4 regions of the Salinivibrio sp. PR6 genome follow, and region 1 is predicted to be linked to each of the others. Evidence: predicted binding sites of a transcription regulator. Region 1 holds the regulator's gene; each other region holds the start of a gene.
The links. The regulator CRP, encoded in region 1, controls carbon source genes, mostly activating them, when cyclic AMP is high. The targets are predictions, from matches to a motif close to TGTGANNNNNNTCACA.

Region 1 (7,634 bases):
CAAAGGTTTCCACGGTCGTACCTTCTTTACCGTCACGGTAGGGGGACAGCCCGCTTATTCCGATGGCTTTGGCCCCAAGCCTGGCGATGTGACCCACCTTCCCTACAACGACATCGCCGCATTGGCTGACCATATCTCCGATCGCACCTGTGCGGTGATGATGGAGCCATTGCAAGGTGAGGGCGGCATCGTGCCACCGGAGGCAGGCTTTTTGCAGGCCGTGCGCGAGCTGTGTGATAAGCACAATGCGTTGTTGATTTTCGACGAAGTCCAAACCGGCAATGGCCGTACTGGCACCTTCTATGCCTATCAAGAATCAGGGGTCGAGCCGGACATTCTGGCGACAGCCAAATCATTAGGTGGCGGGATCCCCATTGGTGCCATGCTTACCACCGAACGTCTCGCGGCACATATGAAACCTGGCGTTCACGGCTCTACCTATGGCGGCAACCCACTGGCATGTGCCGTGGCAGAAGCGGTGGTCAATGAAGTGACCAAACCTGAAGTCTTAGACGGTGTGATTGAGCGAGAGCAATGGTTCCGTGACGGTTTAGAAGCGATTAACGATAAGTACGGTATCTTCAGTGAAGTCCGTGGCAAAGGCTTGCTACTCGGTGCGGCACTGAACCAAGACTGGGAAGGCCGTGCCCGCGATATTTTGGTTGCCGCGGGTGAAGAAGGCCTGTTGGTATTAGTCGCCGGCCCAAATGTGGTGCGTTTTACCCCCTCATTGGTGATTACCAAAGCTGATATTGAAGAAGGGATGGCACGCCTAGAGCGCGCGATTGCGAAGGTCGTTGCAGGATAAGCGACCTCATACACTCGGAGGGATTTGAGATGTTAGTTATTCGGCCTATCCGTGCATCAGATTTTGATGCACTGATGTTGTGTGCGGAAGCGTCCGGCCATGGGTTTACCTCGTTGCCGGTGGATGCCGATTTGCTACAAGGGCGAATTGATAATTCGCTAGAAAGTTTTGCCAAAAAGGTGACAGAGCCTGGCCCGGAAGGCTACTTGATGGTCGCTGAAGATGTAGAAACGGGTGAGATTGCTGGGACAACAGGCATCGAGGCCGCGATTGGCCTCGACAACCCATTTTACAGTTACCACCTGACGAAGGTGGTGCACTCGTCGCGCAAACTGAATGTGCATAACATCGTGGAAGTGCTGACGTTTGGCAACAACTACACCGGCACGACAGAGATCTGCACCTTGTTTATGCGCCCTGAGTTTCGTGGCGGCCTAAACGGCAAGCTCTTGTCCAAGTGTCGATTTTTAATGTTGGCACAATTTCCAGAGCGTTTCGCAGACGTGGTCTTTGCTGAAATGCGTGGTGTGTCTGACGACGAGGGAAACTCGCCGTTTTGGCAATGGTTGAAGGATAACTTCTTTAACATTGACTTCACGTTGGCTGACTACCTCACTGGGATTGGGGCGAAAGGCTTCATTGCTGACCTGATGCCAAAACTGCCGATTTACGTGAGCCTGCTTAGTGAGGAGGCGCGAGCGGTTATCGGGCAAGTGCACCCAAATACCCGCCCAGCGTTGCGCTTGTTGGAAAAAGAAGGCTTTTCGTGCCGTGGTTATGTCGACATCTTTGATGCCGGCCCCACGGTGGAATGCTTACGTCACAATATCGAATCCGTGCGTCATTCTTTTAACGCCTCGGCAAGCGTAAGAGAGCACAGCAGCGCGCAGGACTATTTGATATCGAACACGGACTTTGCCGGTTTCCGCGCCACGGCGGCGAAAGCGGCGGTGGATCATGAAACCAATCAGGTGGTGATCAGCCCCGCGGTAGCAGATGCATTGAATGTAAAAGAAGGCGATCAGCTGCGTTTGATTGCCATGGAGGGATAAGATGACAAAGCAATCAGCAGGCCATCTGATTAACGGTGAATGGGTGAAAGGCGAGGGCGAGGTGATGACCTCGCAAAATCCCTTTGATAGTCAGTGTATTTGGCAAGGTGAAGAAGCGACGCGCCCCCAGGTTGAACAAGCGGTTAGCGCCGCACGTGAAGCCTTTCTTCGTTGGCGTAATACTGAATTTGCCGAGCGCCAAGCGCTGGTTGAGCGCTTTGCCGAGATAGTGAAAGCGAATACGGATGATTTAGCGCGCACCATTGCGGAAGAGACGGGCAAACCATTCTGGGAAACCAAAACCGAAGTCGGTGCCATGGTCGGAAAAGTGGCGATCTCATTACGCGCTTACCACGAGAGAACGGGCTCACGCGAGAAGGACGTCAATGGCACGCAAGCGGTGTTGCGCCACCGCCCGTTAGGTGTGATGGCGGTCTTTGGTCCTTACAACTTCCCGGGTCATCTGCCCAATGGTCACATTGTTCCCGCGTTACTGGCCGGTAACAGTGTGGTATTCAAGCCGTCAGAGTTGACGCCGAAAGTGGCGGAGAAAACACTGGCGTATTGGCTAGAGGCGGGGCTGCCACATGGCCTTATCAATTTGGTGCAAGGTGGCCGTAATACCGGTGAGGCACTCGCGCAAGCGCGCGGCATCGACGGACTGCTATTTACCGGTAGCGCCAATACTGGCCATATTCTCCACCGCCAGTTTGCCGGTCAGCCTGATAAGATGCTCGCACTTGAAATGGGGGGAAATAACCCCTTGGTGGTCAGTGATCAGTTTGGTGATTTAGAGGCCACCGTGTATACCATCATTCAGTCAGCGTATCTTAGCGCCGGCCAACGCTGTACCTGTGCGCGCCGCTTGCTGTTGCCTGAGGGGGAAGTGGGTGACAAGATCTTGACTCGCCTAGCTCAATGGACAAAAACCGTGCGTGTAGGCGGTCAGTTTGATGATCCGGCTCCGTTTATGGGCGCACAGATCTCAGTGGCGGCAGCGGAAGGCATCCTGGCGACACAACAAAAGCTTGTTGATCTGGGCGCGAAGCCAGTGATTGAGTGTGAACATCAGCATGATGCGGTGATCTCGCCAGGGATCTTGGATGTCAGTGGTATCCAAGACTTACCGGATGAAGAGTATTTTGGCCCGTTGTTGCAAGTGCAGCGTTACCAGGATATGGCCGATGCGGTCACCAAAGCCAATGACACCCGTTATGGATTGTCTGCCGGGCTTATCAGTGAAGACGATGGTGAATGGCAGTATTTCCTTGACCATATTCGTGCAGGGATTGTTAACCGCAATCGTCAACTGACCGGAGCCAGTGGCGATGCGCCATTTGGTGGGCCAGGTGCTTCGGGGAACTTACGCCCTAGCGCGTATTACGCGGCAGATTATTGTGCTTATCCCATGGCATCCATGGAGGGCGAGCAGGTGATGCTTCCCGAGACGTTCGCCCCCGGTATACCGACTCAACAGGACTAAGGAGAGCAACATGGACAGTGGCCAAGCGTTATTCGACAAACTGTGGCAGGACTACATCAACCGCCTGTGCCCTTCGGCACATAAGGTGCATGCCTTATTAGAGGAAGGGCAACCTTTGATCAATGACCATATTGCCTTACGGACATTTGGTTTGCCTAAGGTTGGACTAAAGGTACTCGCGCGTCCATTTCTCGCCTTGGGGTATCAGCAAAAAGGTGACTATACCTTTGAAGCGAAAAAGCTCAATGCTTGCCATTTTGAGCACCCCGATCCCTTGATGCCGAAAGTCTTTATCAGTGAGTTGATGGTCGAGCAATGCTCGCCCGCGCTTCAGGCGATTGTTGAGAAGCTGGTGGCACAAGTTGATGCGTCGTCACTTACAGGCAGCGATTTTCTCCATCAGGGCCGCCTATGGGATATTGATTGGGCAACCTATCAAACGCTTGCCGAAGAGAGTGAATATGCGTCTTGGGTGGCGGCACACGGTTATGGTGCGAACCATTTTACCGTGAGTGTGAATCAGCTGAATGCGCATGATGATTGCCTCTCGGTGAACAACCGATTGCGTGATAATGGCTTTGCGATTAACGAGTCAGGTGGGGAAGTCAAAGGGGATGCATCTGTGTATCTGGAGCAATCCTCCACCATGGCTGACCGCGTGCCCGTTACTTTCTCCGATTGCACGCAAACCATCCCGGGTGGCTTTTACGAGTTTGCTAAGCGGTATGTGTTGCCCAATGGTGAACTCTACCAAGGTTTTGTGGCTGCTTCGGCAGACAAAATCTTTGAAAGCACCCATTAGTGCGTCACACATTGCTTATCGACATCATGGGAAAAGGGAGCGTGTGATACGCTCCCTTTTTTATCGTCTATTGAGCCTCGATGTCGAGCCAAAACGTGTCTGGAATCGCTTGTGTTTCGTTGCTTAAATGCGGGTTGTCGACTCGGATGACAGTACGCTCACCAATGTTCGCCTTTTCAAAGGTTTCCTTAACTAAAGGCGCATTATTGAAAAACTCGATAAATGATCCGTCTTGATACGCCGCTTCAAAAGCGCCATTTAACATCTCGGCGACGTCAGCATGTTGCGGAGACACAAACAGGAACATTGGGAAGCGATAGATCAGCATCAGGTGTGGGTCAACTAACAGGTTACCGTATTGCGGCCGCTCGGCTAATTCACTAAAAGGCTCAATCAAGGCACGAGGGAAGAGATCGGCCCGGCCCGTATCAACCACTTTGAAAATGTTTTCAAAGCTCGATATTTCACGTACGCGAAATCCCGCTGAGTTAAGCACCTTGACGTCGGCCCAACCTTGTCCCTGAATCATAGTAAGAGACTGCAAGTCACTCGCGCTACTTATCTGAGCAAGTTGGGGCTCGGTGGCTTGGTTGGTAATAAACAGGCGGTGGCCGAGTAAGCCACGAAACACGGGATAGCGAACGGGGATCAATTCAGCTTCCAGTGTACGGTCGGCACCAAGCCAGTCGACGGTGAGCTTGCCTTGCTTGAGCATTTCCACCTTACGAGATTGAGAGCCAATTTGGCCGTCAAAGGCTTGTAAGGTAACAGATTCTCCCGACTTTTCGGCAAGAAACTCGATGAGCTCAATGGCATAGAGATCAAGCGCCGAGCCGGCGCGTGGCTCGGGGTGGACAATCGTCGTATTGGACGCAGCATGGACTGAAAACACAGAGAGCGCGAAGGCGGTGAGGGTAATCATGAGTTTTTTCATAAACGACACCTTGTTAATTTTATGTTAACCATGTCGTTTTGAGTGTAGAAGCAATCCGCGTGCTTGCCAGATAATGGAGATAAAAAAACCGACGCCAGGGCGTCGGTTGGTGATACAGAGAGCGGCGCGATTAGCGTGTGCCGTATACCACGATGGTTTTACCGTGTGCGGAAATGAGGTTTTGCTCTTCCAGCATTTTAAGGATACGTCCCACTGTTTCGCGTGAGCAGCCAACGATTTGGCCAATTTCCTGACGGGTGATCTTAATCTGCATACCATCAGGATGCGTCATGGCATCAGGCTGCTTCGCCAAGTTCAATAGGGTTTGCGCAATGCGCCCTGTGACGTCCAGGAAGGCAAGATCCCCCACCTTTTGGCTCGTTACCTGCAAGCGGCGCGCCATTTGTGAGGACAAGCGCATCAAGATATCAGGATTCACTTGGATAAGCTGGCGGAACTTTTTGAATGAAATTTCTGCCACTTCACACGGTGATTTGGCGCGTACCCAAGCAGTGCGCTCTTGGTCTTCTTCGAAAAGCCCGAGCTCACCGATGAAGTCACCTTGGTTAAGGTAAGACAGGATCATTTCCTTGCCTTCTTCATCTTTGATCAGTACGGCCACAGACCCTTTCACGATGTAATACAAGGTCTCCGCCTTTTCACCAGCATGGATAAGCGTGCTTTTCGACGGATACTTATGAATATGACAATGTGAAAGGAACCACTCGAGTGTAGGGTCTGTTTGAGGTTTTCCTGGAACCATATAACTTATTTCCTCTGCATGTGTTGCCCGGCAACAACGTCCTATCTTTGTCTGAGGGGTAACCCATCAGATCATTGCACAGAATACGAAGTCTGAACGCGGGCTACAAGCTCACTGTATGTTAACAAGAGTGTATCTTTTTTTGTTGGTGATTTCTTGATTTTGATCTAGGCCAACCGCCTAAAAAACTGGCAAAAACGTGGCTAAGATCACGGCTTGAGAAGTAATACATCATGAATGCGCTACGCCTCAGCCAATCTTGCCTTTTTCTATCAATTGCTGGATCAATGGACGTATGATCAATTCCATTGCAAAGCCCATTTTTCCTCCCGGCACCACTAAGGTGTTATGGCGCGACATAAACGACCCGGTGATCATTTGCAACAGATAAGGGAAGTCGACGTTTTTCATGCCACGAAAGCGGATCACCACAAAGCTTTCATCCAAAGACGGAATCCCTTTGGCATTTAATGGGTTTGAGGTATCTACCGTGGGAACGCGCTGAAAGTTGATATGGGTGCGAGAAAACTGCGGGGTGATATAGTGCAGATAATCATCCATTGAGCGCACAATCGAGTCGGTCACCGCTTCACGAGAATGGCCTCTATCGCGCGTATCACGGACAAATTTTTGAATCCACTCTAAGTTGACGATGGGGACCATACCAATCAAGAGATCGACGTGCTGCGCAACGTTGACGTCACCGTCGACCACGCCGCCGTGCAACCCTTCGTAAAACAATACATTGGTATTGTCGGCCAAGTCTTGCCATGGCGTGAAGGTACCAGGCATTTGGTTATAGGGCACCGCTTCATCAAAGGTATGTAAGTAGCGGCGGTACTTCCCGGTGCCTTGGTCACCATACTCACGAAAAAACTGTTCCAGCCGAGGGAAGTCGTTGGCGGTGGGGCCAAAATAGCTGATATGTTTACCTTGCTCACGCGCTTTACGGATCTCGACGTCCATTTCGGGACGGGTAAAGCGATGAAAGCTGTCCCCTTCTAGCCAGGCCGCTTTGATGTTCATCATTTGGAACATCTTTCGGAAGGCTTCCGAGGTGGTGGTGGTGCCGGCCCCTGACGAGCCGGTGACCGCAATAATTGGATGTTTAGCCGACATGACGCGCCCTGTCATTCAGTCTGAATTTGTATCGCGATACGGCGAGTACTGCGATGCTAGGATCTGAGTGCTGCTTTACGACGAATATCCACTGTCTCGTGCAACTCAGAATACACAATCACGGCTTCTCCGGATTGCAGTTGTTGGCGAACGTCCTCCACTTTTTGTGCAAAGCTGACTTCTTGCTCACCATAATCGGTTCCTTCCCGTAACACAAAATGCTCAATTAAACCTGTGAGTGTCTCGTCGGGAATCGATTGCCATGGAACCATCATACTACATCACCTTTTATCGATCTCAGGATGGCATGCTAGGGTGCCTGATGTGAATGTTGTGAATTGGCTCGCATTTTACCCGATCATTCCGCGTAATGCAGTGGTTCTCTACGCTTTCTTGATCGTGCGCGTGTCACTCACACGATCCGAATGAGGTGATGGTACGGGTAGATAAGTGGCAAGCCAGTGGGGGACGGCGTGCTCAAGCCAAAACTGTGGCTGTCGCCAACTACCGGCGACAAAGCCAACATGGCCGCCATGTTCAGTGAGTTGGTAATCAATGTTTGCGGGTAACGGGGACGTAGGGATCACCGCGTCGGTCATAAAAGGATCGTCTTTGGCATGAATAATCGCCAGTGGGGCCTTGATGGTGTCGAGCACCGATAAACCACTGCAGG
Region 2 (7,634 bases), on a different contig from region 1:
AAAGCCGTTTCGGGCCGCATTGGCTTTCGCTTTGTCGAGCGCAGGCTGTGACACATCAACATTAGTGACATGTTTGGCATTGCCTTTTTGCGCATACAAGCCAAAGCCGCCCGTATAACAAAAGCAGTTTAAGACCCGTTTGCCATCCATGTATTTCACCGCTTGTTCGCGACTATCACGCTGGTCGAGATAAAAGCCGGTTTTGTGGCCATTGGTAATATCAACCTCAATTGCCACGCCATTTTCCTCGATGATGACGGACGCAGGCGGCTCCTCACCGTGTAAAACGCCAGTGCGCGGTTTAAGGCCTTCTTTTTTACGAATCGCCACATCGGAGCGCTCATAGATATGACAATCTGGAAACTCGGTGCGTAGGGCGGTGACCAGATTATCACGCTGGGCATCCGCGCCGGCGCTGAGCAATTGGCACACCAAGTAGTTATCGTATTTGTCGACGGTGATGCCGGGGACGCCATCAGACTCAGCGGCTAATAGGCGATAACCAGTGAGCCCATCACGGTTAGCGAGCATGGTGCGTAGCGGTTTTGCCGCACGAATACGGGCAAGGAAAAAGTCACTGTCGATGGGGGTTTTTTCAAAGCACCACATGCGTACCCGAATTTGCGATTGTGGCGAGAACGCGCCAAGGCCTAAAAACTCGCCTTGATGATCACAGACAGTGACAGTGTCACCTAAACCTGGCTTTCCTTCAATACGGGCAATGCCGCGCGAGAAAATCCAGGGGTGGCGGCGTTTGATAGATTTATCGCGGCCTTTGGCGAGATACACAGTGGCAGTCATGATGGTGTCCTAACGAGGCAAAGCAAAAAAGGGCGGGTATTGTCGAGCAAGGTCAGGGGGATTGCAATAAAAACGCGCCCAGAGAAGGGCGCGTGATTACAAGCGTGAGGGGATAGACCTAGGCGTTTAGGTACGAAGCCCTGCCACCAAGGTTTTCAGCTGATGAGCTTGTGCGCCCAGCTCGCTGACTTCGGTGGCAGAATCTCGCAGCATTTGTGCCACTTGGGTCGATTGGCTGCGTACTTGTTCGACGTCTTGTGAAATCGTGCCCGCGACATTGCCTTGCTGTTCGGCAGCGGCTGCAATCTCGGTGCTGCGGTCGGCGATGGTGCCACTGCGCTCAGCGATTTGGCTGATTTCGGTATCAATTTCTTGCACCGCTGCCTCGCTGGCGGACGCATTTTCAACCGTGCCTTCCATCACGCGGCGCAGATCCGCGGTATGCGCTTGCAGTGATTCAATCATAGACTGAATATCAACCGTTGACTCTTGGGTGCGACTGGCCAGTGTGCGTACTTCATCGGCCACCACCGCAAAGCCGCGGCCTTGTTCACCGGCACGTGCCGCTTCAATCGCCGCATTCAGCGCCAACAAGTTGGTTTGTTCACTGATGCCATTGATGGTGGTCACCACGGTGCCAATTTGCTCGGCGTTTTTGCTCAGCTCGCTGACTTTATCCGCCGCTTGGGCAATTTCGCTGGCAAGGCCGTTAATCGCGGCCATGGTTTGCTGGACTTGCTGACGTCCTTGGTTCGCCGCTTCGGTGGCCTCTTGCGTTTGGGTTGAGGTGTCCGTGGCATGGCTGGCCACTTCGCGAATCGAGCCTGCCATTTCTTCGGTGGCACTGGCCAGTGAATCAAGATACTGGCGCTGACTCTCACCCAAGGCTTCACTCTCATCGCTACGCTGCTGCAAGCTTGCTGACAAGCCATCCATCATCTCAGCGCTTTGTTGAATCGCCTTCACCAAGTTTTGCTCGCGCTCAAGCACTTTATCGATAGTGACGGCAATTTGGCTAAACTCATCACGAACAGGAATAAAGTTCATTCGGTAGCTCAGCTCACCATCTGCTAGCTTTAATAAGGCTTGGTTCATGGTGTACATCGCGCCGCCAATAAAGGTCATGATGTAGTAAATCAGTACTGCAATCACCAGAACCATACCGATCAGCAGGCTCCAGTCGGTGGCGCTCATATGGCTAAACAGTGAGCCGTCAAGTTGATAGACAAGCTCATTACCATTGAACGTAAAACCGGTTTGCTGGTTATTGAGCAGGGTTTGTACCTCGCCTTTCGGGAGGTCGTATTTATCAACCATGGCTTGAATGGCTTGGCCTTCCGCTTCCATCTTGTGTGCCACACGGGTATCCGAGGCGGCATCCAAGGTAAGCGCAATCACAACCATTGCGAGCAAGGGGAGGAAAAAGATAAGGTAAAATTTTTCTTGTAGCCGAAGGTGGATAAAATATTTATCAATCCATCGAAACGCAACTTCTTTCATGACGCCATCCTGTCAAACGACTTGTCTCATGTAGCGTTATACAGGTGTCGTTTTGCAATGGGAATATAGGAGAGGTGACAGATGTCTCAAAAATGTGTCAAAGCCTATGTCACAGGTCACGTTCAGGGGGTTGGCTTTCGTTATCACACCGCCCATGAGGCGTTGAAGCTCTCATTAACCGGATACGCGAAGAACCTGCCGGATGGTCGCGTTGAGGTATTGGCTTGTGGACGCGAAGAGTCAGTGGATTCGTTAATGGCCTGGTTAGATAAAGGGCCACCGACGGCGGGCGTCGATCAGGTTGATCAAGAGGACGTGGAATGGCGCGCCGTTGATGGCTTTGCCATCTTGTAGCGCCTTAGTAACAGGTCTCAATAGAAGAGAGGCTGCTGCCAATCGTTACATGCGCCGCGAAGGTGTGGCGGCGCTTGATCTATCGGCCTCGGGCTTGTCAGCTTCGGTACTTGTTTGCCTCGGTGACTAGAGGCATTTCGCGGGCTTGGGTAAGCCTGCCAGCTTGGTAGCCTGTTTTGCCGGGCCTTTAGGGAACAGCTTAAACAAGTATTTGCTGTTACCTTTCTCTGGGCCGTATTCTTTTTCCATCGATTTAACCAACAAACGCACCGCCGGTGAGGTGTTGTACTCTTGATAGAAATGGCGGACGAAGTGAATCACTTCCCAATGTGCTTCGGTCAGCGCAATGTTTTCTTGTTCTGCAAGCAGCGGTACCAGGGCTTCGTGCCAATCATCCACATTTTTTAAATACCCTTGCGCATCCGTCGCAATGGTTTCACCTTCATACACCAGCATACTTCTACCTTTGTTCGTCATCTGACCGGACGTTATCGCTTTGATTGAGGCTGCAAAGCATAGCGAGCAGGGCGGGCGAGTGCAACTGGCGTTCACTGTGCCTGATGTGGCGCGCTTCACTGAGTGGGTGCGCCATTCAATCACACGCTTTAGGGATAGAAAAGCAGCCATAAAAAAAGCCGGCGCATGCCGGCTCTTTGTGACTTACGGTTTAAAGCACGAGGCTTAGTCGTCGTTCATAAAGCCAAGAATGCTCAGCATATGAACGAAGATGTTGAAGATGTTCAAGTACAGCGACACGGTGGCGCGGATGTAGTTAGTCTCGCCGCCATTAATGATGTTGCTGGTGTCATACAGAATAAAGGCTGAGAAAATCAGTACCGCGATGGTGCTGATTGCCAAGCTCAGCGCTGGGATCTGCAAGAAGATGTTCGCGACCATCGCCACCAGTAGAGCAATCACACCCGCGACCAAGAAACCACCCATGAAAGAGAAGTCTTTCTTAGAGGTAATGGCATACGCCGATAGGCCTAAGAACACCATACCTGTGGTCGCCAACGCCTGCATGACAATTCCTGGGCCGCTAGACAGGCTCAGGTAGTAGGTCAAGGTTGGACCGAGTGAGGCACCCAGTAAGCCGGTGAACACGAAGGTCCATACAATACCGGCGGAAGAGTTCATGGTGCGTGGTAGCACAAAGAACACGATCGCCAACGCACCTAGGGTCATACCTAGCGACATCATTGGGCCGATGCCGACAGCGATAGCGATAAAGGCCGCGATAGCACTGGTGATCAGTGTCATCGATAGCAGTGCATACGTATTACGTAGCACTTTGTTTGTAGATAACGCACTCTGCTGTGACTGGCTGTGCGAAACGATACGATCGTTCATAACGTTCTCCCGGTTGGGTTAACAATCCATTTTTATATACGACAGTTATGTGGGCAGTCGTTCACTTTTTCAAGCCGCCCACGTCCTTAACCTAAACCACGACTGGCTTTTATAAGGTCAATAATACCTTATCCGCGCTCAACACCGATGGTGAAGTTGTAAAAGGATGTTAACCCAGCCCTTTAAGCGCGAACAAGGTAAACTTTGTTACATCAACCACTTCCACCAGACGAACACCGCCAAAAAGCCGAATAAATACACTAATCCAGTAATGGCTAGCGCACGCATCGCTTTGCTCATGGTCACTTCAGGCGGCAAGCGGTGCTTGGTCACCAAAATATAGTTCAACAGAGCGAAAAAGGGCGTGGTGACAAATGCCGCCACCATGGCGAAATCAAGCATGGTCAGCAGTGCGCCGGTCCAAAACGCCACAATCGCCAGTGCCAACACCGAGATCAGCATCATCCAGCCTTGTGCGATGCCCGGGTGCGCCTCGGCTTCTGTTTGTTCACGCAACAAGCGTTGTGATTCTGATACGACCCGCGCATAGCCATCAATCACGGTAATGGTGCTGCCGAAAATACAGAAAAAGGCGACCACGGCAATCAAATAGCGCGACCATTCACCAATGGTGGCGGCATACAGGCCCACTAACTGGTGCGAAAAGCCAATACCCGATTGCTTTAACTCCACCCCGCTGCCGTGCAGAAGCAAGGCACCGAGTGATAAGAACACAATCGCCAACAGCGCGGTACCGATATAGCCAACGTTAAAATCAAACAGCGCCGCTTTGGCGTTAATCGGCTCAGATTGCGCTTTACGCTTGAGCCACACCGAGGTGATGCTAGATATTTCAATCGGAGCGGGCATCCAACCCATGGTCACCACAATAAAGCCGATGGCGGCGACAGACCAAATTGAGGGCGCATTGAAGTTGGGTTCAACCGCGACAGGATTCCCCACGGCAATCGTCACCGCCACCAAGGTGGCGCATGTCAGCGTCGCCATGATCACTTTTGATAAGGTATCCAACGCTTTGTAATGCCCCGCAATCAAGATGACTAAGCAGGTGGCCACAATAATGCTCGAGAGCACCGTCAGTGAGAGATCAAACGGCACAAAATAGCTGAGCAAGCTGGCACTAAATAAGGTCAAGGCCGCGGTGTTAATCACCCCAGAGACCGCACTTAACGCGACAAACAGCCACAAATAAGGCCGACCTAAACGCGCATAGCCTTCGACCAAGGTTTCACCGGTTCCCGCGGTGTATTGTACGCCTGCTCGAAAAAAGGGGTATTTAAACAAGTTAACGAGCAGGATCAATGCCGCGAGTTGCCAGCCATAAATGGCTCCAGCTTTGGTCGAGGCAACAAGGTGAGAGCCGCCTACAGCTGCCGCGGCCATCATGATACCAGGCCCCAATGCGCGTAGACGTTGCATCACCGACAAGCTAGATCCTGCCTGATGCGAAGAGACGGTTTGCATGTGTGTTTCCTTTATTGTGGTTGCGTTGTTGTGTTTGCTTTGTTTTATGTTTTTTTAGCGCTATTGCTTTTGTTTTTCCATTGAGGCTTATTTTTATCACTTTACCTTCAATGATTTTGTCAATAGCCACCCATGAATATCATATGAGCCAAACGTGTCAACCAATCTTGCCAAATTTGTTAAGCGCAGGCGTGATGCAGGGTGTGAATGATAGACACCACCAAGGTGACACAAAAAGAGAGGGATAAACATCCGACCATTGTCTGAGAGACAAGACACAGCCAAAAGGGCAGTTTGCAACCCTCGATAACCACTCAATAAGTGTGATTGAGCGTCAAATTCTGCTGGAAATGAGAGTTTAATCACACTAGAATGCTCGCCCAACATGTGCTCTTTGCGCAGCGATAGCCAAAGAGTGACTGTGTCGCGATTTGCGGCTGAAGAAAAAGCGTCCAAGGTCGGGCCCACCTTCACCGAACCCGCGGTACGATGTAACGCATGATGGAACCTCTTGCCACCCCGGCAGCGTGTCGTACTCATCCGTACCGCAAGTGCAACACAACGGCAAGGTAATCTATTTATGCAACTCCTCTATAGTGCGGCAGGTCTGGTCGCTCTGTTTCTGTGCGCGTGCGCATTTTCCACCAACCGCAAAGCGATCAACTGGCGAACAGTGCTAGGTGCGTTTGGCCTGCAAGCTGGGTTTGCTGCCCTGGTGCTCTATATTCCCTTTGGTCAAGCCATGCTAGGGGCAATGAGTAATGGCGCGGCGAAGCTGCTCTCCTTTGCCAACGAAGGTATCGAGTTTGTGTTTGGACCTCTGGCGAACGATGGGTTCATTTTCGCTGTTAAAGTACTGCCGTTAATCATTTTTATCAGTGCGCTGATTTCTCTCCTTTATCATCTCGGCATTATGCAGTGGGTTATCAAACTCCTCGGCGGCGGCATACAGCGATTACTCGGCACCAGCCGCGCAGAGTCTCTGGTGGCAACCAGCAACATCTTTCTTTCTCAGGGCGAATCTCCTTTGGTAGTTCGCCCTTTTCTTAGCAAAATGACCCGCTCTGAACTCTTCGCCGTAATGGTCGGCGGCATGGCCTCAGTGGCCGGCAGCGTACTTGGCGGATATGCCGCCATGGGCGTGGATTTAAAATACCTGATTGCCGCGAGCTTTATGGCCGCGCCCGGTGGATTATTGATGGCCAAAATCATCGTCCCTGAGACGGAAACACCGGCTGAGCAAAATCAGGTGGAGATCAGCGATAGCGACCAAGCGAACGCGATTGATGCCTTGGCCAGTGGCGCGATGAACGGCATGAAAGTCGCGGTGGCCGTGGGTACTATGCTGGTGGCCTTTATCAGTGTGATTGCGATGCTAAACGCCGGGCTCGGGAGCATTGGCGAGCTGCTTGATTTAGAAGGCTTAAGCCTAGAAAGCCTGTTCGGCTATTTATTCTCACCCTTGGCATTGCTTACTGGGGTGCCGGTGCATGAAGTGTTTGCCGTCGGCAACCTATTAGGGCAGAAAATTGCACTCAATGAGTTTGTCGCCTTCTTATCCTTTGCCGATATCAAAGCGAACCTGTCGGTGCAAAGCCAGGTGATAGTGACCTTTGCCTTGTGTGGCTTCGCCAACATTGGCTCAATTGCCATTCAACTTGGCTCGATTGGTGCCATGGTGCCCGAGCGCCGCAAAGATGTGGCAAGCCTTGGCGTGCGCGCAGTGATTGCCGCCACCTTTGCCAACCTAATGAGTGCGGCACTGGCGGGTATTTTTATCGCGCTATAAACACTGCGCAGCAAAGAGACTCAGCTAAAGTGTCTCAGTTAAAAGCAGGGGCGATTGGCGGTAAGCTAATCGCCTTTTGCTAGCATGTTCGCCAGCCTGATCATTGATTGAGCGAGCAGACAAAAAGCGGCAAATAAAGGGTTTACAAGCCACAACGAACCCAATAATATACGCCGCGTTCCGGAGAGATGGCTGAGTGGTTGAAAGCACCGGTCTTGAAAACCGGCAAGGGTTAATAGCCCTTCTAGGGTTCAAATCCCTATCTCTCCGCCATATACCGAAAAGCCGCTGCTCAGTCAGCGGCTTTTTTGCGTTTATCCCCCTACAAATCCCCAAACCCTGACCGCGCCAACAT
Region 3 (7,634 bases), on a different contig from region 1:
GAATAGACTGGGGCAGTATTGAAATGGAAGAATCTGGCATCAGCGACTCCTTATATAAAAAAACGCTCCATCCTATGCGTGTTGGCTGGCACTGAGGATAGAGCGTTAGAGCATGGTATGGTGGTTACGCCGTTTGCCGACTCGCTTGCATGCGCACCCGAGATAAGTCTCTGGCAAGTTGATTCAACTCTTCACGGCTAAAGAGCGTTTCCAAACTGGCCGAAAGCTTACGCCGCCAGTTGGGGTATTCGTCTACCGTACCAGGGATATTGACGGGTTTGTCCATCTCCAACCAGTCTTCCAACTGGACACTTAATAGTGCTGACTTGCCAGCGGCAACATGCAATTGCAACGCGCGGCACAAGTGGCCATCCATCGGCACATAACGCGCATCACCCCCAACCCCATCTGGTAGCATGCCATGCCAGCGCACACTGTCTAAAATGCCCTGCTTGGCTTTCAAACGATCATCAAACAATTGTTGAAGTTGCGCTTTATCTGGGTATAGGCCGAGCTCTTGACCCAGTTTTAAATCGTCGCAATGCCAAAAGCCACGAATGGTTGGCATATCATGAGTGGAAAGCGTCGCCATCGCCTGCTCGGTATAGTGCGCCGGAGAAATAAAACCCCCGTCTTCTTCTGAGGTTTCAAAGAAGAATACCTTGTAGGAATGCACGCCCGCATCGGCAAGTAACGCACCAATTTCATCTGGTACCGTCCCCAAGTCCTCGCCAATCACACTGCATTGATGACGGTGCGACTCAAGCGCTAAAATCGCGAGCATGTCTTTAACGGGATAGTACAAGTAAGCGCCCTCGGTGGCATTTTTCCCCTTAGGGATCCACCATAAGCGCAGCAAGCCCAGTACATGATCGATACGCAACGCCCCACAATGACGCATATTGGCCCGCAACAACTCGATGTAGGCATGATAGCCAGTGTGTTTCAGTGCTTGCGGATCAAATGGCGGTAAGCCCCAGTTTTGCCCCCGAGGTCCCAACACATCCGGCGGCGCACCGATACTGGCATCCAGTACTAAGGGCGAGTTGTCCGACCAGGTTTCGCTTCCCGCGTCTGACACCCCAACAGCGAGATCACGGTACAAGCCCAGCGACATCCCCTGCTCTTCAGCAATGGCTTGTACCTCTTCCATTTGACCTTCGGCAATCCACTGTAAGTACATGTACAGTTGGATGTCGTCGCTGTGCTGCTCGATAAATGCTTGCGTCGCTGCATTTTCATAGCGACGATATTTTTCAGGGAATACGGGCCAGCCCCAAGCATGAGGGTCTTCCGCGCGTAAATGTTGATGCAAGGCATCAAAGGTGGCTTGCTGTTTTAAGCTCTCTCCGCCTTTTTCAATAAAGTCTAAAAACGCACGGCCACGTCGAGTCTGTTGCAGCAGTTCGCGTTGCTTAAACTCTTGAAACAACAAAGGCAATACGGCCATTTTTAGGGCGGCGACTTCGCTATAATCGACCCAGTGAGTGTCGCGCACTGCTTGCAGGCGACGCTGGAACTCGGCGCTGCCCACGAGTTGCTGCGCACGGGCGCTCAAACAAAACTCACGAACGTTGCTCACATCAATGTACAAAAGATTAAGCCAGCGGCGTGATGAGGGACTATAAGGGCTCGCGGCTTCTGGGTTAGCAGGGAACAACGCATGAATGGGGTTAAGGCCAACAAAGTCCGCGCCACGCGAGGCGAGCTCACTGACCAATTGTTTCAAGTCACCAAAATCACCAATCCCCCAGTTGTGAGGGGTACGCAGTGTGTAGAGCTGAATACTCGGGCCCCACATTTTTTTGTGTTGATCCAGTTCAGGTTGTTTATAGCATTGAGTAGGCGCCATGATGAGCGTCATTTGGTACGGTGATTGACGCCGTTTACGTATCACAGAAAGGCGATGATAGCCCCACGGTAGGGAGCAAGGCAGGCTAAACACTAATGGGCCGCCATTACTGCGCTCATCGCGAACGATTTGTGACTGTAAGTAACCCTCGAAGCACTCGCCCTGTTCGGTTTCCAACCGCCAACTAAAGTCACTTTCTCGCGCACTGGTCCCTAAATGAAGCGCAATTTCGACTGGCTCATTCTCCTGTACCACTTGCACGGGCGCGAGCACATCCGCTTTATGTTTCTTCGCCGCCGATGCCAATAACGCCTCGTCATTTCGTGTGTCATAGCCAAGTGACGTTAGTAAGTCATGTAAGGTACTGTCCGGCACGGCCGCTTCTGAGCCCCATGCACTGATATAGCGATCAGCGAGGTTGGCCATTTGTGCGACTGTCTTCAATGCAGATTCTTTCATCGCTTTCTCCGAGGGGTCTGCCCCCTTCTTTTATTGGGCAATATTGTTGTCATTATTGTTAGGTGGCAAGGCTCATTCCTTGCCACCGATAAGGTTGTTAACCCATTATTTGCAATTAGCGCTTAATCGCTTCTAACTGCCAAATGTTAGTAACGTAATCGCGAATTGAGCGGTCTGAGCTAAACTTACCGACCAACGCGGTATTCAAAATCGCTTTACGTGCCCATTGCGACGCGTCACGGTAATCACGGTCAATGTCATTGTGTGCGCGCACGTAATCGGCAAAGTCAGCCAAACACAGGTACGGGTCGCCGCTACCCATGACACTGTCAAAGACAGGACGCAACGCCCCAGGCTGACCTGGCGTAAACGTCTCATCCAACAGACTGTCCAAGGCGGCCTTCAATAGAGGCTGGCTATGATAGACCGCTTCAGGCTGATAGCCTTTTTTGCGCAACGCCGTGACGCCATCGACATCAAGACCAAAGATATAGATGTTGTCGTCACCCACTTCTTCACGGATTTCCACGTTCGCGCCATCCATGGTGCCAATGGTGAGCGCGCCGTTGAGTGCCATTTTCATGTTCCCCGTGCCAGACGCTTCTTTACCGGCCATAGAAATCTGCTCAGACACATCGGCAGCAGGAATAATGATTTCCGCCATACTGACACGATAATCAGGAATAAATACCACTTTGAGCTTGTCACCGACTCGTGGATCATTATTAATGGTTTCAGCCACCTTATTAATCGCATAGATGATCGATTTTGCTAATTCATAGCCAGGTGCCGCTTTCGCAGCAAAAAAGACCACACGCGGCGCCATATCGAAATTCGGCTCATTGATGAGGCGCTGGTACAGTGAAATGACGTGTAATAGATTAAGGTGCTGGCGCTTATATTCATGCAGGCGCTTAATTTGTACATCAAAAATCGCATCGGTATTTAGGGTGATATCGAGGTGCTCTTTGACCCATCCCGCCAAACGCTGCTTGTTGCGCTTTTTGACATCCATAAACGTCTTTTGAAAAGCAGTGTCGTCCGCGTATTGTGCAATCTGCTCGAGTTGCTCCAATTGCGCTGGCCACTGCTCACCGATTTTCTCACTGATCAAGTTGGACAAATCAGGATTACAGAACTTCAACCAACGACGCGGTGTGATGCCATTGGTCACATTTTGAATGCGCCCTGGGTATAGCGCGTCAAATTCTGGGAATAAATCACGCTTAACCAACTGAGAATGCAAGGCGGCAACGCCATTCACCGCATAAGAGCCAACCACACATAAATTAGCCATGCGCACCATGCGCTCACCTTTGTCGTCAATCACAGACAACACCTGCTTTTTGGCCACATCGCCGGGCCACTTCGCTTCTACCTCTTGCATGAAGCGATGGTTGATCTCAAAAATGATCTCCATATGACGCGGCAGCAAACTGGCAATCAACGCCTCACTCCAGGTTTCCAGCGCTTCGGGCAGTAAGGTGTGGTTGGTGTAAGCAAAGGTACGACTGGCGATGGACCAAGCCTCATCCCAGCCCAGACGATAATCATCCAGCAATACGCGCATCAGCTCAGGAATAGCGATGGTGGGGTGAGTATCGTTCAACTGAATGGTTTCGTAGTCTGGTAATGCGGCCAATGCATGCCCTGCCTCTAGATGACGACGGAGAATGTCTGATACAGAAGCTGCACTGTGGAAATACTGCTGCATTAAGCGCAATGTTTTACCCGCATCGTGGTTATCGTTGGGGTACAAGACTTTGGTCAAATTCCCTGCAGCGATGGCGGATTGCTGAGCCTGGGTATAGTCACCGTCATTAAAGGCATCAAGGGCAAACGGCGTTAACGCCCGTCCTTCCCACAGGCGCAATGGGTACACAGTATTGCTTTGATAACCCACAATCGGCAGATCCCAGGGCATGGCCTGAATTTTCATGCCCGGCACCCACTGACGGTACGTGTGCCCTGAGTCCTCAATCACCTCTACATGGCCATAAAAGCCAATGGTTTGCGCTAAGTCAGGACGTACCACTTCCCACGGGTAACCTTCAGGCTCACGCCACGCATCCGGTGCTTCTTGTTGTGCGCCCTCTTTGAATGACTGGCGGAACAAACCATATTCATAGTGCAAGCCATAGCCGACCGCAGGATACTGTTGGGCCGCCAATGAATCCATAAAGCAAGCGGCGAGACGCCCCAAGCCACCATTGCCCAAAGACGGATCACGCTCTTGTTCAAGTAAATCCGTTAACCCGAGGCCAAGCTCACTCACGGCATCGGCAATCGCATCGTACAAGCCCATGCTAATTAAATTGTTGCCGGTTAACCGACCAATCAAAAACTCGAGGGATAAATAGTTAACACTTTTAGCTTGTTTAATGGCTTGATCGTGTTCAGTGGCTACCAGATCACTCGTGGTATGTTCGGCTAATGCACGGCCCAGTGCGAGGTACCAGTCGCGCAGCTGAGCGGTGTCTGGTGCGTGACCTAACTGGGTTAGGTGTTGAACCATACTGATTTTAAACGCACTTTTATCAAACGCATGTTGCTGTTTTGGTGTCATGTCGTCGCTCTCGATAATGGAATGAAACCTTGATGGTTATTCATCCTGCCCAACCCGAGCACGGCAAACATCCTCCCACGTCGTTGTCATCAAAGGAGGAGACCACAGGGCGTAGAGAGCCAGGTCACATAGCAATAGTGAGCCGCCTCTCATCAAATCCATGAGCAGCCCTTTATCGAGTGACCTAAGTCACGCTATGAAACAAAAAAGGCGCTACGCCCACGGTGAAAAACATCGCTTTCCTTTTGTGATTTTTGTGCGCTAACGCAAATTAAGCCCTAATAAACCGAGATGGATGTGTATCTCAATCATTAAAAAGGCCACCAATATGACGTTTAAGTGATATAAATCACAATTAAAAGGCGTAGCTGCACTAAATTGGGGCATCCGTTAAGAGATCAGGGATAGATCATAGTTTGTGCGTTTGAAGTTACATACACTGCAATCAGGACAGAGGTGCGCACCAAAAAGGTCGCACCGCATTTGCAGTGAAGGACAGTGTCTTATGTGGATCCCATCAAAGCTGACTCGGCCTGGACGGCTTTATAACGCGATATTACGCCCGCGTGTGCTCGATATTTTACAACAAGCCCCTCACTATAAGCTGGTGCTGTTTCGCTCTCCGGCCGGATATGGCAAAACCACCATGGCTGCACAATGGCTCGCGGATCAATCCAATGTCGGCTGGTTTAGCATTGATGATAGTGACAACGACAGCTTTCGCTTCATTAACTACTTACTGCAAGCGCTGCACCACGCTACCCAAGAGGGCTGCGCCAACACGATAAAGCTGGCGGAAAAACGCCAATTCTCATCACTTCGTGCGCTCTTGTCTGATGTCTTTGCTGAACTGGCAGGGTTTCATGCCACTAGCTATTTGGTGTTGGATGACTATCAGCTCATTGATAATGAGGAGATTCATGAGGCGATGCGCTTTTTCATTAAGCACATGCCAGATAATCTCACTTTGGTGGTCACCTCACGCGCCAACCCTCCACTGGGCACCGCGAATTTACGCGTACGCGACTTGATGATTGAGATCGGCAACGAGCTTCTCGCGTTCGATAACGAAGAAACGACGCGCTTTTTTAATCAACGTGTCGACGATGGCGTGGATGAATCCACGGCGAACGCATTATGCCACTACGTTGAAGGTTGGCCGTCAGCCTTGCAGCTCATTGCGATTCAAGCGCAGCACCAAAAGCGTACCCTGATGCAAAGCGCCGCGTCTTACGCTGGTTTTAACCATGCCCACCTTTGGGACTATTTGGCCGAAGAAGTGTTTGATTTGCTTGATGCTGAAACACGTCAGTTTCTCATGAAAGTCTCCGTACTAGAGATGTTTAATGACGAGTTGGTTTTCGCACTCACTGAACGCGAAGATGCATTGAATATGCTCGAGTCACTAAATCGCTATGGCTTGTTTATTTATCCACTTGAAGGAGATAACAACTGGTTCCGATTCCACCATCTATTCGCGGAGTTTTTGGCTCATGAGCGCCAAGCACGGATCCCTCACCAACAACAGCCCTTGCATAGACAAGCCTCACTGGCATGGTTGAAGTTACAATCTCCCCATCAAGCGTTGCGTCATGCACGCTACGCCAAAGACGATGCATTGTTGGCCGATATACTCAATCAGCACGGCTGGCGTATGTTTAATCGTGGTGAATTGTCGACACTAGAAGCCGCGATTATCAAACTCAGTGACGAGCTTTTATACCAATACCCAAATTTAAGCCTGCTACGTGCTTGGTTAGCCCAAAGTCAGCACAGGTATCATGAAGTTGGCGAACTTTTAGCCAGTGCAGAAAAAGCCTATCAAACCCGACAAATCCCACTTGATATCGATTACCAAGGCAATGCCAATGCGTTGCTCGCCCAAGTGGCCATTAACGCGAATAATCCTGAGCAGGCGATGCAGCTGGCAGAAAAAGCGCTCGAGCAACTCGATAGCGCCAATTACCGCGGTCGCATTGTCGCTACCTCGGTTGTGGGAGAAGTGAATCATGTGCTCGGTGAGCTGGATCGCGCCTTATCCATGATGCAACAAACCGAGAAATTAGCGCGGCAACATCAAGTTTACCATCAAGCACTTTGGGCGATTTTACAACAAAGTGAGATCTTACTTGCGCAAGGCTATGTGCAAGCCGCGTTTGAGTTGCTCGACAGCGCCGATCAGCTCATTGAGGATCAACAACTGCATCAAGTTCCTCTCCACGAGTTTGCCTTACGTCTCCGTGCCCAAATCTTATGGTGTTGGAACCGGCTTGATGAAGCCGAAGCTTGCGCCTACAAAGGACTGCAGGTTTTAGAAAATCAGCCACCGAGCAAGCATTTGCATAGTTACTCCATGCTCGCACGCGTAGCCGTTAGCCGCGGCGAGTTAGACAAAGCGGCAAAAAGCATTGAGCATATTGAACACCTTTTGCGCGAGTCTGTTTATCACGTTGATTGGACCGCCAATGCATCATTGTCGCTGTTACTCTATTGGCAAGCCAAAAATGAACTCACCAACATGGACGAGTGGTTACACCAAGCCACTCGCCCCGCTACCGCCTGCAACCACTTTAGTCAGCTTCAGTGGAGAAACATTGCCCGTGCGCATCTGCATTTGGGTCAGTATGACCAAGCACGTCAAGCGGTTGATTTTCTGCGCCGCGAAGCAAACAAAGCCAACTTGGTGACCGATAAAAACCGCAATTTGATTGTTGAAGCCGTCCTTGCCAGCAAAGAGCAAGAGACAGAATATGCCAA
Region 4 (7,634 bases), on a different contig from region 1:
TCGCCAAGGCAACGGTCGGCATATGACGCATCTCATCAATAAATGCTACCGCACCTGGCAACGGCTTTAATCCGTGGTTAGCAATTGCGCTGGCCAGTTTATGCGTAAACACGCGCTTAATTTCTCGAAACAACATGATCTTTTCGCGCTGAAGATCATGACTATCAATCAGCTCTTCAATGATCCCCGCATCGGTGACATTGGTGTAGCCACCCCAATCATCCGGCACCGTTAAACCGGTGACTTCATAAACAGCTTGACTAAAACACTCGTGGTCCATTTGGCAGCTATCGACCAGCGTGCCATCCACGTCTAACATAAATAAATTTTTCACGCGCATTTCCTCAAACCCCGTTGCGTCCCACAAGCGACCGACTTGTGATTTGATCTGGCGCTTTGCCGTTCTTTGTCTTGGATCTCTAGCCAACACAACGGGCATTATAACATTATTTTTACATTTTGAACGACTATCGGCCGCTATCATACGCCCATGCTCACGCAGCGCAACTGACCACGCCACGTGCAGCGACATCAACAAAAATTTTGAACAAGTTTAACGAATCTGTACGCTGGTGTTCATTGTGAAAGTCTCTAGACTACATCGAGTCAACAAAACAACCTCATGGGCAAAACGCCATAAACTGTAAGGAGAGACGCATGAAAGCGCTGGTACTGAAATCAAGTATTCTTGGCCCCTACTCGAGCTCAAACGCTGTGATTAACAGTGTGGTGGATGAGCTGTCTCCAGACACGCTGATTGAGCGCGATCTTGCTTCTACCCCATTGCCGGTTCTCACTGGGGACAATGTGGGCGGCCTACGCGGTACAGGTGAACTCACTGATGCCCAGCAGCAAGTTCAGCAAGCCTCAGATCAGTTGATTGAAGAAATTCAGCAAAGCGATACCCTAGTGATTGCTGCGCCTATGTACAACTTCACTATCCCCGTGCAACTCAAAGCTTGGATTGATCTCGTTGCCCGTGCGGGGGTGACTTTCCGTTACACTGAAAATGGTCCCGAAGGTCTACTGAAAGGCAAGCGTGCCATTGTGGTCACCACACGCGGTGGGATGCACAAAGGGGGCACGACCGACCATATCACGGGTTACATGCAGACCGTACTTGGCTTTATTGGGATCACCGACGTCGAGTTTGTTTACGCCGAGGGGCTGGCAATGGGCGAAGACACTGCAAGCCAAGCCATTGATGAGGCCAAGCAAACACTGAAACGCTTAGCGTCTTAGCGGCGGATAACGCATGCTTTTGGGTGTTCGCGCGACGTGAACGAACCGACCTTTCCACCTGCCTTATCACGATAGCCTGCCTGCGTGCAGGCTCTCATTATCGATCTTCACTGCTGACTGCCTGTTTTTATACGTATCAGCGCTTCAATATTGCGCCGGTTAGCTCAGGATTGGTGATACGCGATGCCAGTGTTACCATACTGGTTTATCGCAGGATTTTGCGCCTGCTTTCTTATTGACCAAGTTGGATTCGATTGTGACAGACGCCGACCAGCCAAGCTTTTTTTTCTACGACTTTGAAACATTCGGCACCCATCCAGGTAAAGACAGGCCTTGCCAATTTGCTGGCGTTCGTACCGACAGTGACTTTAATGTCATCGGTGAACCCTTAGTCCTGTACTGCCAACCACCCAATGACTACTTACCGGCTCCGGAAGCCTGTTTGGTCACCGGGATTACACCGCAGCTGGCACTGAAAAAAGGCTTATCCGAGCCGGAGTTCGTCGCGCAGATCCATACAGCCTTCTCGCAACCCAATACCTGCATTGTCGGGTATAACAACGTGCGCTTTGATGATGAAGTCACGCGCTACACGCTGTACCGCAACTTTTTTGACCCATACGGATGGAGTTGGCAAAACGGTAATTCGCGCTGGGATTTGCTCGATGTAATGCGCGCCTGCTACGCACTGCGTCCGGATGGTATTGAATGGCCCCACGATGACAACGGTAAACCCAGCTTTAAACTAGAAAATCTTTCTGTTGCCAATGGTATAGAACATAGCGACGCACACGATGCGATGGCGGATGTGCACGCGACCATAGAGCTGGCGAAAAAGGTCAAGGCGGCACAGCCACGGCTATTTGATTATTTGTTAAAACATCGGAATAAAAACAAAATCAAGCACCTGATCGATGTGGTGAATATGACGCCTCTCGTGCATGTCTCTGGCATGTTCGGCACCGAGCGAGGCAACACCAGCTGGATTGTGCCCGTTGCTTGGCATCCTGATAACCCTAATGCCGTGATTACTGTCGATCTGGCCCGTGACCCGGCCCCTTTGTTTGAATTGGACGCTGATACGTTACGCGAGCGCCTGTATACCCCGCACCACGACCTCACGGAAGGACAGTTACCGGCACCACTTAAACTGGTGCATATCAATAAATGCCCCGTTCTCGCCGATGCAAAAACATTACGACCAGAGGATGCTGCCCGACTCGGTGTGGATCGCGAAGCGTGCTTACAACACCTAAAAGCATTGAAAGCCGCGCCAGAATTACGCGAAAAGCTCGTTGCCGTGTTTGCCGATGCCAAGCCTTTCAACGATCAGGACGTGGATACGGCCCTGTACGCGGGCTTTTTCTCGAAAAGCGACCGCAGTGCGATGGACATCATCCGTGCACGCGATCCTGAGAATCTTGCAGCCCTGGATCTCAGCGTTGATGACTGGCGCATCAAGCCGCTGTTATTCCGTTATCGCGCGCGCAATTACCCGTGGACACTCACCGAAGCCGAGCAGCAAAAATGGTTTATGCATCGACGTGATTACTTTGAAACACACCTTCCTGCTTATATGGATAACCTGCAGCATCTCGCTGAACAGCACCAAGCTGAGGAGGATAAAGTTCGCGTTTTAAAAGCGATTTACCACTATGTGGAATCACTGGTTGGCTAACACTGACACGGTTGCTAAAGACGTATCGCGAATACACCGTCCGGTCAGTAAGGCGACCGATCATCACTCCGACCTTAGTCTACCTATCAGGTAGCGGTGGTGGACAGGTTTGGTCGCCTTTTGTTTTTAACGTCATGTTTTTTAAGTTATTAACTAGCAATGCTGACACACTGCCCACTTTGTCCTACCAAAAAAAAGATAGCTTGACCAGTTGCAGTTCTGTGATTTGAGTCCACACTTTTAAAAAGGATGTTGTTTGGAGTGTGGGCAATGATGACAACAAAAGTAGATACGCGCTGTTACCGCTTTCCCGAGGTTGATTTTGAACCAGAAAGCCGTACGTTATATTGGGCCGATGACACGATGACGGTTCTCTCTTACGAAGAGTCTCGTTTACTCGAGATGCTTTGCTACTATGCCGGAGAGGTACTCTCTAGCCGCACCTTATTCAAACAAGTGGCCTTGCCCGACAGCTCATTTGCCCAGCATCAAAGTGTGGTGACATCATTAATGGCCAAATCCTACCGCAACGGCAAAAAATGCCTTCCCTTTGAAGTAGTCGGTGAATTTGGTTTTCGTGTGTCGCTTCCGCAGCAAACACTTGCCAAGCGTCCAGGACGAGCAGCAAACGCTGCATCGCAGACACCTCCACCGTCTTTAACGCACTCAACGACCATTGAAGAGTCGTCGTTTAGTATCGCTAAACCACTCACGATCCTGGTCACGGCAGCGGCGGTCATTATTGGCATGACAGCATTATTGACTCAAGCTTAGCGTGTTTGATGCCCGTGGTGCGCCACGGGCGTGTCGTATTAGGTCGTCGTTTTTGCTTTGTCCATTGGCTTTAAAATCTGAGAGAGAGATAATGCCACGCCGCTATTTACCGCTTCTGTTGTTTATCACGCTGCTCAGCCTCTCCACCCCTACCCGAGCCACCATTGAACAAACCTATGTCGCACACCTTGGCGAACTACCTAGCTTGATCAATTTGGATGGTAGCGGCGCGTTTGTCGATTTCGTCCGCTATCTTGATGCGCAAGACCCTAGCACCAAGATTATTATCGAGGTTTTCCCTATTCATCGCGCGATAAACAGTGTCGCACAAGGGCGAGCCGACTTTGGTTTACCCGCGGTGCGTCCGACGCGGGAAGTGTCCACCTTGCCTTTCGACTTTAGCGAGGTGTCATTTGGCCAGGTCACACATGTCCTTTACACCAATAAAGCGCTCCCGCTCTCGGTCAAAGCGCTGTGGGCGAACCCCTCGCGCTATACCATTGAAGCCGTCCCCTACTATATGCCCTTTAAGGTGCAACGCTCGCACAGTATTAAACAATCTTTATTGCGCTTGGCCGCGGGGAGAATTGATGGTTTCGTTTGGGCGCAAGAGGAAGCTGACATGGCACTTAAAGAGCTAGGTTTAACCATGATCAAACGCGCACACTTTGCTGACTTCCACGATGTCTTCATCATTCCTAAGGGCGAAGCGGGCCGAGAAATCGATGCGTATCTCACACGACTGATTACTCGCTTGCGTGACCAGGGCGATCTCGCGCGTGAGTATCGTAAGGTACATCGCCCCTATGTCGATTGGCAGCCATAATGCATCAACCGTCTTTCGGCTCGCGGACGTGTCTGCCTACGCACGTCGTCATGATGGCCACATTAAGAGGCATAAAAATATTGATGTCACTCTAACTTTCAGCAACAAATCCGCTCTTGCAAAACATGCGTGACATTACTCACACAATTATTGAAAAGGCTTCTCTACACTGTCCTCCCGTTAACGATAAAGAAGAGATGCTATGCGAACCGCACTAACTGACGCACTGACACAATTACCCGACGCCCTACAAAGCGTTGTCTCTGATTGGATAAATGACGCAAACTTTGGTGCTACCTTCACACCAGAGCAGGTGGCGCAGATGGAATCCGCCAGTGGCCTTAACGGCGCCGCACTGCGTCTTGCTTTATTGCCTTTGGCGGCGGCCTATGCGGTTACCCCCATTTCTCAGTTTAATGTTGGTGCTATTGTCCGTGATGAAAGTGGCACCCTGTATTTAGGCGCAAACATTGAATTCACCGGGGTGCAGCTAGGGCAGACAGTGCATGCCGAGCAATGCGCTATCAGCCATGCTTGGACAAAAGGGGCAAAACGCCTCACCGATATTACGATCAATTACAGCCCATGTGGTCACTGTCGGCAGTTCATGAATGAGCTCAATGGCGCTGAGTCCTTGATCATCCAGCTGCCACAATCCGAACCGAAAGATTTGCACACCTATCTACCCGAGCCGTTTGGTCCTGCCGATTTGGGGATTGACTCTCGCTTATTGACTGACGAGTCCAATCAATTATCAACGGATGATATCGATATTCCATTGCTAAAAGCCGCCGCTGACGCCGCTAACCGCAGTCACGCGCCCTACTCAGGTAACTATAGCGGGGCCGCGGTTGAAACCAATGATGGCGAATTTTTCTCTGGCATGTATGCCGAGAATGCGGCTTTTAACCCAAGTCTTCCGCCTCTTCAGGTTGCATTAATTGCGGTCAATATGGCGGGCTACCATTGGACAGACATTCGCTCTGTTGCGTTGGCCGAAATGGCAACGAGTACAGTCAGTCACCTTGCCGATACCCAGGCAACACTGGATGTCATTGACCCAGATATTCCCTTAGTGTATTCAACCCGCTAAGCGCCCTCCTTATTTGTCCGGCCCTCAGGGGATTTCAGGTCGCCCTGAGGTCGGATTTGCGCTACTATCCGTGCGTCTTTTTTCGGATAGTCACGGCAATGAAACAGATTCATAATCCACTCCAAGGTGCAGCCTGGATGCTGACCGCAGGCCTGTGTTTTGCCCTCGTTAACAGCCTGTCTCAGTACGTTAGTTTTAAAATGGGCTTACCCTCTACCACGGTTGCCTTCATTCAATACGCCATCGCCTTGGTTGCGATGATCCCCTGGTTGAAGCAACTCGGGATCCGTCAAGCACTCAAAACCCAACACCTTGGTCAGCATTGTCTGCGGGTGTTTATCTCCGTGATTGGCATTCAACTGTGGCTGTGGGCGCTGGCCTACCCAGTGCCCATTTGGCAAGGGATTGCGCTATTAATGACCTCACCGCTATTCGCAACGGTAGGCTCTGGGCTGTTTTTACGAGAGCGAGTGGGGATCGCGCGCGGTCTTGCGACGCTCGCTGGGTTTTGCGGCGCCATGATTATCCTCGAGCCTTGGTCAAATGCGTTCACTTGGGCAACGTTATTGCCTGTTGGTGCGGCGTTTTTCTGGGCCACCTACTCGCTGATGGTGAAACGTTTATCCGCTTATGACCCGCCCACCACCATGGTGGTATATCTACTTTTGTTGATCACGCCCTTTAATTTGCTACTCGCCGTGCCTGATTGGACGCTCCCTCAGACATCCACTGCTTGGTGGATGTTATTTGGCGCCGGCATACTGACCGCCCTCGCACAGTGGGCCATTGCCAAGGCATATGCTGTTTCCGATGCCTCTTTTGTGCAGCCTTTTGATCACGCTAAACTCCCTCTTAACGTCCTCTTTGGTTGGCTGGTGTTTAGTTGGGTTCCACCCGGCCGACTGTGGTTAGGGGCAGGTATTATTATTGCAGCGGTCTTTTTTATTACTCACTGGGAATCACGCCAATACACGCAGGCACAAAATAAGCTCGCATAGTCGGTTTGCCAGTTTCTACGCTTTCTTGCCCACTAAGACGGCTGCTTACGCCGTCAAAGAGCGTGCGACGTCAAAGAAAAGGGGCCGTCATGGCCCCTTGACACATTCTCACCCACATCGGCCACTACGACGCCGCTGCTTTGATTAACCACACTTGTTCACCACGCTCGCCGTCGGGTTCCGTGTGTGTCTCGAGCAAACTGATGTCTAAGCCTTGGAACGCCTCTTCTACCACCGACGCATCAATGGAAAATGGCGGCGTGTCATCCGTTTGCGGATAAAATAAGGTAATCAGCAGCAAACGCCCTCCAGGTGCCAGCAAGGTTCGAATATGGCTGACATACTGCGCGCGCATAGCAGGCGGCATGGCCACCAAGGCGGCGCGATCATAAATCAATGGCATAGGACTCAGGCGCGCGGTAAAGAAATCGCCATTGATCAGCTCCAGTTCATCAAAACAATAGTGCATATGCCCTGACGGTGCGCGATAAACCTGAGGGGTATATAAGTTTTCCGAGAAAAAGGCACGCACTGCGATCTCACTAAGCTCGACGCCAATAACATGCTGATGTTTTTCAGCAAGCCAGTTGAGATCGATCGACTTTCCGCAAAGGGGCACCAAAACCGTTTCGTCACTTTGTGGGGCCAGTGATGACCAGTGGCGGATAAGCATCGGGTGTACCGTATCGCGATGAAAGCCTATTTGGTTTTCAGCCCAGCGCTGATGCCAGAACGCTTGTTCCATGCTCTCTCCAACGTGATGAAAACGGTGATTTTAGCAAGTTATTTCCCCAAACTCACTAACGTCGAGACTCAGGCGCGTTAGACGCTATTATCGATCTTGATCACAAACTAGCCACTAAGTGACTTGCGAGTGACGCCACAAAACATTACTGTTTAAGCATACAGTATTGATTATATATACAGGTGTTTTATGTACGTGACGTCTAATGTGTCAAATCAAGCTAAGGTTCAGTCTCCCGCGCGTGTCACGCCATCATCTTGCTATCATGCTGCTTTTAC

Region 2: the regulator CRP is predicted to act here: its motif matches at 5,842-5,857, upstream of BZG72_RS13150 (NupC/NupG family nucleoside CNT transporter).
Region 3: the regulator CRP is predicted to act here: its motif matches at 5,056-5,071, upstream of BZG72_RS10165 (glycogen/starch/alpha-glucan phosphorylase).
Region 4: the regulator CRP is predicted to act here: its motif matches at 4,649-4,664, upstream of cdd (cytidine deaminase).

Annotation. Positions count from the first base shown of each region.
Region 1 covers NZ_MUFA01000006.1:216,692-224,325, forward strand. Annotated here, with positions in the region: gene BZG72_RS06990 (aspartate aminotransferase family protein) at 1-808, shown strand, start outside; gene astA (arginine N-succinyltransferase) at 838-1,860, shown strand; gene astD (succinylglutamate-semialdehyde dehydrogenase) at 1,862-3,343, shown strand; gene BZG72_RS07005 (DUF1338 domain-containing protein) at 3,354-4,145, shown strand; gene BZG72_RS07010 (ABC transporter substrate-binding protein) at 4,213-5,079, opposite strand; gene crp (cAMP-activated global transcriptional regulator CRP) at 5,210-5,842, opposite strand; gene BZG72_RS07020 (phosphoribulokinase) at 6,092-6,961, opposite strand; gene BZG72_RS07025 (YheU family protein) at 7,018-7,236, opposite strand; gene BZG72_RS07030 (hydrolase) at 7,345-7,634, opposite strand, start outside.
Region 2 covers NZ_MUFA01000018.1:6,440-14,073, reverse strand. Annotated here, with positions in the region: gene BZG72_RS13185 (class I SAM-dependent methyltransferase) at 1-801, opposite strand, end outside; gene BZG72_RS13180 (methyl-accepting chemotaxis protein) at 928-2,301, opposite strand; gene yccX (acylphosphatase) at 2,383-2,655, shown strand; gene BZG72_RS13170 (TusE/DsrC/DsvC family sulfur relay protein) at 2,782-3,111, opposite strand; gene BZG72_RS13165 (Bax inhibitor-1/YccA family protein) at 3,337-4,005, opposite strand; gene BZG72_RS13160 (NRAMP family divalent metal transporter) at 4,213-5,490, opposite strand; gene BZG72_RS13150 (NupC/NupG family nucleoside CNT transporter) at 6,071-7,279, shown strand; tRNA gene BZG72_RS13145 (tRNA-Ser) at 7,462-7,552, shown strand.
Region 3 covers NZ_MUFA01000010.1:52,329-59,962, reverse strand. Annotated here, with positions in the region: gene glgB (1,4-alpha-glucan branching protein GlgB) at 1-40, opposite strand, end outside; gene malQ (4-alpha-glucanotransferase) at 125-2,311, opposite strand; gene BZG72_RS10165 (glycogen/starch/alpha-glucan phosphorylase) at 2,427-4,877, opposite strand; gene malT (HTH-type transcriptional regulator MalT) at 5,383-7,634, shown strand, end outside.
Region 4 covers NZ_MUFA01000004.1:224,651-232,284, reverse strand. Annotated here, with positions in the region: gene BZG72_RS04695 (HAD family hydrolase) at 1-334, opposite strand, end outside; gene BZG72_RS04690 (FMN-dependent NADH-azoreductase) at 658-1,242, shown strand; gene sbcB (exodeoxyribonuclease I) at 1,499-2,920, shown strand; gene BZG72_RS04680 (hypothetical protein) at 3,191-3,694, shown strand; gene BZG72_RS04675 (ABC transporter substrate-binding protein) at 3,786-4,520, shown strand; gene cdd (cytidine deaminase) at 4,723-5,613, shown strand; gene BZG72_RS04665 (DMT family transporter) at 5,712-6,611, shown strand; gene BZG72_RS04660 (thiopurine S-methyltransferase) at 6,736-7,356, opposite strand; gene BZG72_RS04655 (hypothetical protein) at 7,546-7,634, shown strand, end outside.